DNA from 3 places in the Peribacillus simplex NBRC 15720 genome. Region 1 is predicted to be linked to each of the others. Evidence: riboswitches for the same ligand, from Rfam matches in the RefSeq annotation. Region 1 holds a riboswitch; each other region holds the start of a gene.
The links. Region 1 has a riboswitch for cobalamin ahead of metE (5-methyltetrahydropteroyltriglutamate--homocysteine S-methyltransferase). Riboswitches for the same ligand answer to the same signal wherever they lie in the genome.
Positions count from the first base shown of each region.

Region 2: linked by a shared signal. The riboswitch ahead of BS1321_RS12830 (ABC transporter substrate-binding protein) and the one ahead of metE (5-methyltetrahydropteroyltriglutamate--homocysteine S-methyltransferase) in region 1 are both predicted to bind cobalamin.
Region 3: linked by a shared signal. The riboswitch ahead of BS1321_RS00975 (energy-coupling factor ABC transporter permease) and the one ahead of metE (5-methyltetrahydropteroyltriglutamate--homocysteine S-methyltransferase) in region 1 are both predicted to bind cobalamin.

Region 1 is NZ_CP017704.1:1,832,204-1,836,455, forward strand. Features, by position in the region: gene BS1321_RS08700 (aminopeptidase) at 1-814, opposite strand, end outside; gene bcp (thioredoxin-dependent thiol peroxidase) at 826-1,296, opposite strand; gene BS1321_RS08710 (potassium channel family protein) at 1,359-1,778, opposite strand; cobalamin riboswitch at 2,022-2,213, shown strand; gene metE (5-methyltetrahydropteroyltriglutamate--homocysteine S-methyltransferase) at 2,356-4,252, shown strand, end outside.
Region 2 is NZ_CP017704.1:2,688,479-2,692,730, reverse strand. Features, by position in the region: gene BS1321_RS12835 (FecCD family ABC transporter permease) at 1-658, opposite strand, end outside; gene BS1321_RS12830 (ABC transporter substrate-binding protein) at 621-1,586, opposite strand; cobalamin riboswitch at 1,761-1,935, opposite strand; gene BS1321_RS12825 (polysaccharide deacetylase family protein) at 2,022-2,870, opposite strand; tRNA gene BS1321_RS12820 (tRNA-Arg) at 3,100-3,173, shown strand; gene BS1321_RS27495 (hypothetical protein) at 3,974-4,138, shown strand.
Region 3 is NZ_CP017704.1:193,588-197,839, reverse strand. Features, by position in the region: gene cbiQ (cobalt ECF transporter T component CbiQ) at 1-565, opposite strand, end outside; gene BS1321_RS00980 (energy-coupling factor ABC transporter substrate-binding protein) at 615-926, opposite strand; gene BS1321_RS00975 (energy-coupling factor ABC transporter permease) at 928-1,671, opposite strand; cobalamin riboswitch at 1,847-2,042, opposite strand; cobalamin riboswitch at 2,243-2,432, shown strand; gene BS1321_RS00970 ((2Fe-2S) ferredoxin domain-containing protein) at 2,583-2,951, shown strand; gene cobJ (precorrin-3B C(17)-methyltransferase) at 2,966-4,252, shown strand, end outside.

The DNA of each region.
Region 1 (4,252 bases):
CAATATTAAGAATTTGGTTCATTTCAGAGTCACGATTGGATGTCGCTTTAATGATTTTTCCCTTTTTAAAGTTTAATTCTATTTCACTAAAGGTGATTCCTTCATAGGTTGTTGGTGTGTTGAAGGCTATCCTTCCATTGAGACTATCTTTTATGGGTGCCGTAAAAACTTCTCCATCCGGTAAATTCTTTTTTCCGGCACATATGATGGCAGGCATATCTTTGATGGAAAAGGTCAAATCTGTCCCAGGTGAAACGATCCTGACTTTGTCAGTTCGTTCCATCAATTGTTTTAACGGTTTCAAGGACGCCTCCATTTTCCCGTAATCCATGGTGCATACGTTCAAAAGGAAGTCTTGGTACCTATCGAAGGTCATGCCGGCTTTATGCGCGGATGCGTTGGTGGGATAATTAAGCAAGACCCAACGTCGGTTGTTTACATAGAAAAGAGTGGGGGATTTCATTGCCTCCCCTTGAAGACGGTGCCTCTCGATGGGAACATCAGTCATTTCCACATCGTTTTCTTCCCCTGTGATGATGATGACTGCATCGATATCCCTATATTTCTTCAAGGCCCATTGCGAAGATATGTCAAGTTGTTCCTTCACATTCCCTTGTAACAGGTGGCGGCTTATCTCATCGTCTTCGAGTTCTACATATGGATAAGCACCAACTCTGTATATTTCATCAATCAGTTCTTTCAATAATGGTTTCGTGTTGATATGCCCCCGTATGAGGATTCTCTCTTTTGGCTGTAATTGTATCGAATGATGAATCAGCCTGGCTGCAAGCTTCGTTATTCGCTCATCCTTCATCTGCCTGTCCCTTATTTTTCGAGGTCGCGAAGAGTTTCAAGCGCTTCTTCGACGTGGCCTTTGACTTTTACTTTACGCCATTCTTTGACTACCTTACCAGACTTATCAATCAGAAAAGTTGAACGTTCAATGCCCATATACTCCTTGCCGAAGTTCTTTTTCAATTGCCAAACATCAAATGATTCAGCCGCTTCATGATTTTCGTCAGCCAGCAGCAGAAAAGGCAATCCATGTTTCTCGATGAATTTTTCATGACGTGCCGCTGGATCTGGGCTGATACCAATGATTACAGCGTTCAATTCCTCGAATTGCTCATTATGGTCCCGGAAATCACAGGCCTCCGTCGTGCAGCCTGGCGTCATGTCTTTTGGATAGAAATATAAAACAATGTATTTCCCCTTAAAATCCGATAGCGATACCATTTCGCCATTGTTTGCAGGGAGTTTGAAATCAGGTGCTGTTTCACCAATTTTAACAGTCATATTGAACCCTCCATTTTTTTCATTATGGTAAGAGTACCCAATAATCGAAAGAAAAACAACTTTCATTTATCCCTCCTATCTTTCTGCTCCAGATCGATCACCGTCCGAATCACGAACGCTGCCGGCAGTGTATACCCGATGAAAGCCTGAATGGTAGCTATCATCCTGCCCATGCCAATTGGGGCTATATCTCCATACCCCACAGAAAACATCGTCATCGCACTAAAATAAAAAGAAGTCTTCAACTGTTCATAGAAAGTGCCATCCAATCGATTGCCCATATCAAGAATCACCGAATGATTCTGAAGCTCGTATAATAAATAAATCAGTGCAAACCCAACTAATATCGTCGCATATAAATTGCCAAGCCACAGCATATCCTCCAGAGAAAATTTCTTTCCTCCCGACTCAACAAGAAATAACGTACGAATGCTCATCACCATGCAAAAAATGATTCCTGCAATCAAGATGTAGAAAGTCATCCCCCACGCCCCATTTCAAAACGCCACTCCCTCTATACATACTCCCTGTCCAAACAATATATTCTTTTTTAGGAACAGACCTCAGCCTTATACCCACACTTCCAATTAACGGTTACAATTCCCGAATCTTTTTTCCATGTTGACCCTTTTGGTCGGATATGTTACGATTGTCTAAATTTTTATAATAGTTTTTATTTTATAAATCTTTGACCTGCAAACAGTTATCAAGGCAGGTTTTGCAAAATTTCATATGTGGAAATAGGTTCCTAATTTTCATTAGGATTAAAAGGGAAGTCCGGTGTAATTCCGGCACGGTCCCGCCACTGTAATGGGAATGTTAGCGCCATCCAATATGCCACTGATCAAAGGATCGGGAAGGCCCGCCGCTAATGATATTCCCTAAGTCAGGAGACCTGCCTATTTCGACAACACTGTTTTAACCTACGGGAGATAGGGAGGTGTTAGGGACCTTATAATTGTAAGGGGCATTCTGCCTCTTTATTTTAAGCATTTCTAACTTTCTCTTTTGACGGTTAGGGATGCTTTTTTTATTGATCAAACAAATGAATGTAGGAGGATGGGAATTTTGAAAAGCAGTAGTTTGGGTTACCCTCGAATCGGGGAAGATCGTGAATGGAAACGTACATTAGAAGCTTACTGGTCCGGAAAAATCGATGAAGCAGAATTTACGGCACAACTAAAAGCCATCCGTTTAGGCAACTTACAAAAACAGAAGAAACGAGGCATTGATATCATTCCTGTCAACGACTTCACTTTCTATGATCAAATGCTGGATATGTCCGTAATGTTCGGTCTTGTTCCTGAGCGTTATTCAGCTTATGAAGGCGGGAGCGTTCCCCTTTCCGTTTATTATTCAATGGCTCGCGGAAACAATGATGAAGTCGCTTCCGAAATGACGAAATGGTTCAATACGAACTATCACTATATTGTCCCTGAATTAAAACTGTCACAGCTGACTTTAACAGAAAATAAACCACTTGCAGCATATCGGGAAGCCAAGGAAAAGCTAGGGATTGAAACTAAGCCCGTGTTGATCGGACCTTATACTTTCATCTCCCTTTCCAAAGGCTTCAATAAACAAGAAATCCCTGGCATCATCCTGAGCCTGCTTCCCCTATACACGCAAATCCTGCGGGAGTTGGAGCAAGAAGGCGTGAAGTGGGTTCAAATGGACGAACCTTCTCTTGTTTCATCCATTTCCAAAGATGATATGCAAACTGTTACTTACCTCTATGAAAAACTGAATGAAGCAGCACCAAACCTGAACATCATGCTACAAACATACTTTGATGCCGTGGAACATTACCAAGAAGTCATCGAATTACAAGTCCAAGGAATCGGTCTTGATTTTGTACATGATAAGGGGAGGAATCTAAGTAATCTTGAAGCATTCGGTTTCCCGAAGGACAAAGTGCTTGCTGCAGGTGTGATTGACGGAAAAAATATTTGGCTATCTGATTTATCGAAAAAAATCCAATTGATCGAGACTCTTAAGAAAAAGGTAGCCGAAGACCAAATTTGGCTTCAGCCCTCTTGTTCCCTGCTTCATGTCCCGGTGACCGTTCGTAATGAAACCGCCCTTTCAAAAGAAGTGAAAGAGGCCCTTGCATTCGCTGATGAGAAACTTGAGGAAATCACACTCTTGGTCAAAGGGAATAATCAAGGCTTTGAAGCAATTGCCGAAAAAGTCGATGCAAATAAATTTACGGTTCAAACGTTAGCAAGTTCAAATGCACGGAATCACGGGAGTGTACAATCCAATGTCGAAAAGGTTAAAACCAGGACCTCCGGCCGTCAGCTTCCATTTAAAGAACGTTACCAAAAACAACAGGAATTTTTCAAATTGCCTTTTCTTCCTTCGACTACGATCGGTAGCTTTCCGCAGACACTTGAAGTTAAACAAGCACGCGGGAAATTCAAAAGAGGAGAATGGACCGCTTCGCAATATGAAACATTCGTTAACGAAGAAATCGGCAGGTGGATCGAAATCCAAGAAGAAATCGGTTTGGATGTTCTCGTTCACGGGGAATTCGAACGGACGGATATGGTTGAATACTTCGGCCATAAGTTAGGCGGATTCGTCTTTCTAGAAAAGGGTTGGGTACAATCCTATGGATCCCGCTGCGTGAAACCACCAGTCATCTACGGCGACATCCATTTCATCGAACCGATGACAGTCAGGGAAAGTGTATACGCACAATCCCTTACGAAGAAGACGGTAAAGGGAATGCTTACAGGTCCTGTTACGATTTTGAACTGGTCATTTGTCCGTGATGATACTTCCAGGGAGAATGTTTGCTATCAGCTGGCACTCGCTTTAGAAAAAGAAGTCATTGCATTGGAATCCGCTGGAATTAAAATGATTCAGGTTGATGAGCCTGCACTTAGAGAAGGTCTGCCATTGAAAAAAAGCGATCGCGATGAGTATTTGAACTGGGCTGTAAATTCATTCT
Region 2 (4,252 bases), 860 kb from region 1:
AAAACGGCAAAATGATTGCAATGTAATTCCATCCGCGCATTGAAACGCTTCCCATCAGCCAGCCGATGATTTGTCTTAATTCATCACCCGTCAGCGCAATCATCAATGAAATGAAGGCACTTAAAAACGAGCTAAAAATGATCCCCGTTAAAATGATCGTTTCCACTTTCATCGATCGATCCATTTTTTTTGCAAACGTCAGTACACAAAGCATCGTGAGCACTGAGCATAAGATGCTCAGTGCCGGAAGAGTATATAAACCGATGAACGGCAGTGAAATATTCAAGAATATTGTCAATACGGCGCCGACCGATGCTCCTGATGAAATACCCAATGTGTAAGGATCAGCGAGCGGGTTCCGGAGCAGTCCCTGAAAAGCCGCACCCGCAATCGCAAGTGATGCCCCGACCAAACCCGCAAGCAACACACGCGGCAAGCGGATGTTCATCACGATATTCGTAAGCATAACATCCGGATCAGCAGAAATCGGCAAATGGAAAATCTCCTTGCCGATTATTTGCATAAGTACGGGAACCGGTACTGGCACCGAACCAAAGGAAATGCCTATCGTCATTGCGAATAACAAAATTAACAACGCAATCAAATAAGCAAACGCCCATTTAGTTGTCAAATTGGTTCGGATAGACTGATTTGGCAAGTTCCTCTACTCCCTCTATTAAACGTGGACCGGAACGGGTCACCAAGTCTGAATGGACATCAAAGACTTGGTCATTCTTAACAGCATTTACGTCTTGCCATCCTTTTCGGGCCGTCACTTCACTTACTGAATCTTTCGTATAATAACCATACGTTGTAATGATGACATCCGGATTTGCAGCAATCATCGACTCTTCATCAATTTTTGCCCAACCGTCCAATTCAGCAGCAGCATTATCCGCTGAAATAATATTAAGCATTTCATTCATGAACGTATTTTTTCCAGGTGTGTATATTTCCGGTGAAGGCGAAACTTCCACTAAAACGGTCTTCCTATCCTCTTCCTTTACGGATTTGGCTTTTTCCTGAATATCCTTGAGCTTCGTTTTCATATCCGCAACGATTTCTTTTGCCTTATCATGTTCTCCCGTTGCCTGTCCAATCATTTCAATAGACTCATAGACTTGGTCAAAGCTTTGTGCATCATTGACTACGAGGACATCTATTCCAGCATCCTTAAGCTGCTGTAAACCCTCATTTGAATTATGGGCACTTGATGCATGCGCAAGAACAAGGTCAGGTTTCATGGAGACAATCAGCTCCGTGTTCATTTCCATTCCGCCAACTTTTTCAATTTCTTTCGTTTCTTCCGGGTAATTATCATTGTCGGAAACACCAATGACCTTTTTACCCAAACCAAGTGCAAAGACCACTTCCGTATTACTTGGTATCAACGAAACGATTTTCTTCGGCTTTTGTTCTATCGTTATTTTTTCCCCTGTTGCATCTTTAATCGTAATCGGGAAAGCCTTGTGTTGAGCATGATTCGTTTGCTGTTTTTCTTTTCCTTCATCAGTAGCGTCACTGCAGCCAACCATCATGCCTGCAGTAAGCAACATCAACAGTATCAGACCAAAAATTTTCTTCATTTTCATTCCCCACAATCTTTTCATTTAATTTCTTCCCACCTAATAAAGAAAACGCAATCCCGGAAGATGCCCCCAAAACAAAAAGCACCTCCCGTTAAACGGAAGATGCTTGCATGGCAACAATATCATTACGGACTCTTGGGTCTGCCACACACCTTCCCATCCGCGTAGGTTACAGGTGTACGAATTCTGGCAGGTCTCCTGGCTCATGGTCATCGTCAACGGCACCTTCCCATATCTCATACAGTGGTACACAGCCGTCAGCTCCCATATACAGTGGCGGGACCGCGCTGGCATTTCACCAACTTCCCTTTTAAGTCATTAAGACACCAAATCGTTCATATGTATATAATTTTCACTGCCTTCATTATACACCATGTAAGAATCGATTATTATATGATTTTTCTGAACAAGTACGAAATGAGCCGTCCACCTTCAATGATTTGAAGCATTTTCAATCAGTGAAGCAAACCCCTCGACTGATAACCCAGGTGAAATCCGAACTCGATGCAGGGCATGCATCCCTTGGTCCCTTAAAGCCCCCCCAGGTTCAGTAGTGACTGCCATCTTGTATCCAGCTTCTTCTGACAGCCTGAGACTCTCTTCGTTATACCGGCCAACCGGATAGGAAAGCACTGTCGTGTCCTGGTCGAGGATACGGTCGAATAGCTCCTTCGACTGAACCATTTCCGCTTCTTGCTGCTTTGCCGTCATGCGGTTCAGCTCCAAATGGTTGATAGTATGACTTTCGATTGAAATCCCATTCCTGCTCATCTCCACCATTTGATTTTCAGTCAGGTGATGACCTTTATCAATGGACTTCCCGATCATGAAAACAGTTGCTTTCATATCATTTTCTTTTAATATCGGGAAAGCCTCCGTGTAGTTATCTGTATAGCCATCATCAAAAGTAAGCCAGACGCACTTCTCACTTGGCAGCCAATTCTCGGTTAAAACGAGGAATGCTTCTTCAGGGGATAATGTATAGTAACCATTCTCCCGAAGCCAAGCCATTTGTAATTGAAATTCCTCTCTTGGAACCCGAAGGCCATTACCTTCTGAAATGCTGTGATACATCAATATTGGAAGCTCGACCGCGGACTCGGCCGTTATCCAGTCCTCCGTATCGATTTGCTCCTCCAAATCCTGCCCGGTCATATTTTCAGCTGCTTCGACCACTTCAATGTCATCTTCTGCAATCGGCGCAGCCGTCTTTGTGCCTATACCCTCTAAAATCCCTTGTGAACATCCAGGTAGAATCAAAATCCCCAGCAATGCCACCATCCATAAAACTTTATATTTTCCCACTATCATTCTCCTGTTTTTTTCTAGTATAATAGTACCAGAAAACAAATGAATAATAAAGTATTCCATTTAATGAAAAAAAGGGAAATATGAGAGCTTAGTGACCCGCTAAGCATTTATGAGGATTTTTTTTTCATAAGTATAAGCTATTAGCTTGAAAAGTTTGCCTATAAGAAATATAATAAATAAGTCGTCGACTTTTATATATGTCCCAGTAGCTCAGCAGGATAGAGCGACAGCCTCCTAAGCTGTAGGTCGTAGGTTCGATTCCTATCTGGGACGCTAAAGTTTATAAACCCTGTTATAATGCGGTTCTTCCGTGTTATAGCAGGGTTTTTTCTGTTGGTATGACCGTTAAAGCCATAAATTATATGTAGGATAAAAGCACATCTGTATGTAGGAAACAGTGATATTCCATTTCACTATTACTTTTCTATGTCTGGAGGTGCTTTTTTTTTATGAAAAAACACGTTATTAAACAGCGTGGAACATCGTTAAAGGAACGGAAATTGCCAGTAAGACTACGGAAAGTTTCACGATTGAATACACACTGCAAGAAGCCTTAGATATTTTTCTCCGTGCAAAAGTTGCTGAAGGTGTCCGAAAGCGAACATTAAGAGAATATGTACGGCACATTAGGTATTTAACGGAATACTTATCTGTTTATCATCCGTCTTTTATTTACGTTAGTGATCTATCACCTTCTTTCAATAAGCGAATATATCACTTTTTCAAAAAATAAGAAGGCTTATGCAGGCGTTGAACAGCGTGAGAAAACTAATCAAGTTTTTATTTATTACGTCGATACACATCTGCAGATAAATAATGGGTTTTTGGTTATGATACTGCCTTTTTTAAAAATAAATGTTTTAACCTGTCCCATCCGGGTATACAAATACTGTAAGACATTCTCACCAAAGGAGATGATGTGCATGATGAGTACAATCAGAAGCCAATGGAACAAAGAGAATGACGCAGCGGTGTTTAGTCCCGGTGATCAGCGTTAGAGTCAATTGAAGAGTTAGATGATAATCAAGAAGGGAATTACTAGTCTTCTCATCCAAAGGAGGAGGATACTGATCATGAGTATTTACAGCCTATGGAATCCAGAGAATGATGAAGCAATTTTCAGTCCGGGTGATCAGCAGCCATTCAGTATGCTCATACGAGTAGATTCGGATAAACACACACACACTGACAAAACACTTGAATATGAATTACATGGCACCGTACTGAATGAGGTTTAACAGAAGATATATGGAAAGGGATGGAGCGAGCGCTCCATCCCTTTCTGCCGTCATTTTCTTTTATATGAATTTCGCCACTTCATCAAGCGGCCACCTTGTTGTCTGGAAAGATAG
Region 3 (4,252 bases), 1.6 Mb from region 1:
GCTGCAATACTCCTAAAAATAATGATGAGATTAGTAATCCGAGAGATCGAATGCCTTTCCTTAACGAACCATACCCCAGCCGTGAAGCTTGTGATTGGTGAATGGCCAAAGCTGTTTCTAAAAAAATAAAGATGAAGCGATAGGTCAATTCTATTAAATCGACCAATAAGGAAGGCACTTTAAGTTTTCGCATCACGGATAGGATGACGGTAATGGGTGTAGTTAAGGTAAGGAAATATAAACAGCTGATGCTGCCTAATACGACAGTGATCAAATTGATCACTGTACCTACGCTATCATCGCTGATGAATATTTGCCAGTTCCCGACCTCCCAGGACCACCATATATTCGAAATCGAAGTAAATTTGCTTGTAAAAGAAAAAAGGATAGTAATTGTACCTGATATTATAAAAAATCCTGGTAATAGAAGTAATTTAAGATAATAGGAAAGCGGGATTTTTGCCGCAAAAATGATTAAAGCGCTCATCACCGTAAAAGTGATGAGCGAAACGGTCATATCCCTTACCGTTAACGAAAATAGCAAAAGGGAGAGTGCAAAAACCATTTTTTCCAACGGATGTACATCCTTTAGCCCATTGAAATAGGCATATTTATCAATGAGTAACATGCTTCGATTTTTCGGGAATTTCTTGTTTGGTTAGCTTATTCCTTTGCTTCGTTACACCTATGAAATAACCAATGAAACCAGCTCCGATTGCAGCTTGCAACGCAAATAATAAGCTTTCGGTTTCTGCACCTGGCGGTTCCCAAATATTGTTGAACCATGGCTTGTATTCCGGCTGGATTTTAGTGATGGCTTCTTCAGCTTCGCCGTCGGCACCGCCAAATTCCGTACCTTGTTGGGTGATTAATGGTATGGTAGCAAGAATGACGACCAGGAAAAGCAGCAGTAAACTTTTTTTCATGTTAACGGGCCTCCTTAGATAAAACTCGCAGCAATTTCAACTCGCCTAGATTGTATTTTTTCAAGAAATTCATCACGACGACTGTCAATAACCCCTCACTAATTGCCAAGGGAATTTGGGTCAGGGCAAAAATCCCTGCAAATTTACTGAAAGAGGCCATGAATCCTCCTACCTCGGATGGAAAAGCAAGAGCAAGTTGAACGGAAGTTACCACATAGGTTCCTAAATCTCCAAAAGCAGCTGCCAAGAAAACGGCAAGAGAGAAAGACCACCCCAATTTAGTAGCGCCCTTGAAGACAAAGTAAGCAATGAAAGGGCCGCAAACCGCCATGGAAAATGCATTGGCCCCTAATGTCGTCAATCCTCCGTGAGCCAGTAAAACAGCTTGAAATAACAGAACGATGGAGCCAACGACACTCATGGCCAATGGTCCGAATAAAATGGAACCCAATCCAACTCCGGTAGGGTGTGAAGAACTTCCCGTAACGGAAGGAATCTTAAGGGCAGATAAGATAAATACAAATGCGCCCGATAGGCCAAGTATCATTTTTGTTTCTGGGTTTTCCCTTACTTTGGACCTAATGGACCGGTAACCCAAGATTAAAAATGGAAGCGTCACGGCCCACCAGAATATAGCCCATTCAATGGGTAAAAAGCCCTCCATGATATGCATGGCCATTGCCCGTTTTGGGACAAAAAGCAGTAAAATGACAAAATAAAGAATTTTCCAATTGGTTCTTTTCATTCTTTCTCCTTTCAACACTTTTAATTTTTCTGATCAATCTTTAGAAGAAAAGCGGCGCCCAACATAAAAAGCACTTCTCTCAAGGGAAAGAAGTGCGTAATGAACAGGAATTTTGCAGCATAAACCAACAATGGGCCTTTCTGCCTGATCCGCACACCCATCCTCGTAGGCTGAAACAGTTTCACACTTCATGGCAGGTCTCCTGGCTTAGGTTCATCATCCCGTTACATCCTTCCCATCTCATTTGACAGTGGATTAAAGTTAAAGTAATAGGACTTCCCTTTACAGTGGCGGGACCGCTCCGGATTTTCACCGGCTTCCCTTTTAAGCTGAATTCCGAGGAATTCAACACCATAAAACTTATGTAATTATTTGAAAATTCTCGTATAGTGTACCATAAAGAAATAATTCCAGCTACACTATCTTTTTTTTCGGGACGAAGTTTGTTGCGAGGAAAGGATTGTAACTGGTTTTACACTATTAAACTTTTCTAAACAGTCGGAATAAACTATTGAATTTTGATAAAGTTGTTATATGATAGATAAAGTTAGTTAGAATGTATAATAAAACCAAATATTTCATTTTTAAAAGTGCTCTTGTCTGAATAAGCAAGGGATAATAGGGAAAACGGTGAAAATCCGATGCAGCCCCCGCTACTGTAAACGCTGATGAAATTGTCGATAGCCACTGGCATGATGCCGGGAAGGGACAAAGTAAAATGAAGCGTAAGCCAGGAAACCTGCTTTTAAAATTGCATGATACTTTTCGGAGGGAAAGGTAGAAGGACTATGACGATTTTAGGAGATTGGGCATGCTTGCCTGGGGCTCCTCATTCATATAGTTTTTTTAAACCTTGACTCTAATGTTAAGGTTTTTTATTTTGCCTTTTCCCTGAATTCAGGAGGAAAAAGATGACTACTTGGAACTTGACGGGTACAAATACGCATCTGTTGATTTGTAATGGGAGCAGCTGCATGAAAAAGGGCGGGGAAGAAGTAACCCAAGCGATTCGCGATGAAATTACTTCCAAAGGACTGGATTTGAAAATCCATACAACCAGGACACGCTGTAACGGAAGATGTAAGGATGCCTGTGTTGTGATTGCCTATCCCCAAGGAAACTGGTATCGAGTGGAAACGCCTGATTTCGGTCGGCAGATTGTCAGCCATATTGATGATGGGGAGTTTGTTCCACAAATGATCTACCAATTCAATGATGGGGAAATGACACCAAATCCAGATTTTCCTGCTCATACGGGTATTTCAAAGAACAAAGCGTAAAAGGAGATGTCTTAATGAGTACAAACGGTAAATTATTCGTCGTGGGCTTTGGGCCAGGGAATTTTGAACACATTACCAAACGTGCTGTCGAAGCCCTTCAAGAAAGTGACTACATCATTGGTTATAAAACTTATGTTGAGCTCATTCAGGGACTGCTTACAGATCAAACGATTATTAGTACGGGGATGACTGAAGAAGTATCACGTGCACAGGAAGCAGTGAAACAAGCGGAGCTGGGAAAGAAAGTGGCGGTAATTTCCAGCGGAGATGCCGGAGTTTACGGGATGGCAGGGTTGGTTTATGAAGTATTGATTGAAAAAGGCTGGAAAGAAGAAACTGGAGTGGGCATTGAAGTCATTCCTGGCATTTCTGCAATCAACTCTTGTGCATCTTTACTTGGGGCACCAGTCATGCACGACTCGTGTACGATTAGCCTCAGTGATCATTTAACTCCTTGGGAACTGATCGCTAAAAGGGTTGAGGCAGCTGCAATGGCAGACTTTGTCATTGCACTTTATAATCCGCGCAGCGGCAGGCGGACCAGGCAAATTGTTGAAACACAGAAAATTCTCCTCCGCTACCGTTCGCCAGATACACCTGTTGGGTTGGTGAAAAGTGCTTATCGCGATAGGCAGGATATTGTCATAACCAATTTGAAAGATATGTTGAATCACGATATTGGAATGTTGACCACCGTCATTATTGGTAATTCATCCACCTTTTTATATGATGACAAAATCATCACACCAAGAGGCTATCAGAGGAAATATACTTTGAATTCGGAAAAGCAAACATTGAAGCCGCATCAGCGTCTGCAAAAAGAAGCGGAACCGTGGGCGTTAGATCAAGAAGCCTTTACCGAGTCTGCTGGAGGAGTTGGATTACTTACAAAAGCACCAGAAAAGAAGCCAGCTTCCTTTGAAATGGCAATGGAAGCCCTGTCGAGAGTCAAAGGCCAAACCATTCAGCAATCCATTAAGCCGATTGTTCAGCAAAAAATAGAGTCGGTATTCGAGCTTGCCGTTAGTCCAGGTGTGGCGAATAAACAATTCACTCCCAAACAAATGATGACACTTGCGGAGGTTGTCGGGGAAAAGGGAACGATGGAATACACGCCAAATCATAAAATTGTATTAAAGATTCCGACAACTGATCCGGAAGTCATTACGGGGAAGTTGCAATCAGCAAACTTTCTATTATCGCCGATTGGAGATGTACTGACATTAAAAGCCTGTGATTTCTGTGATGGTGAAAAAGCGGAATCCATTCCTTATGCAGATGAAATACACCGGGTGCTTGGC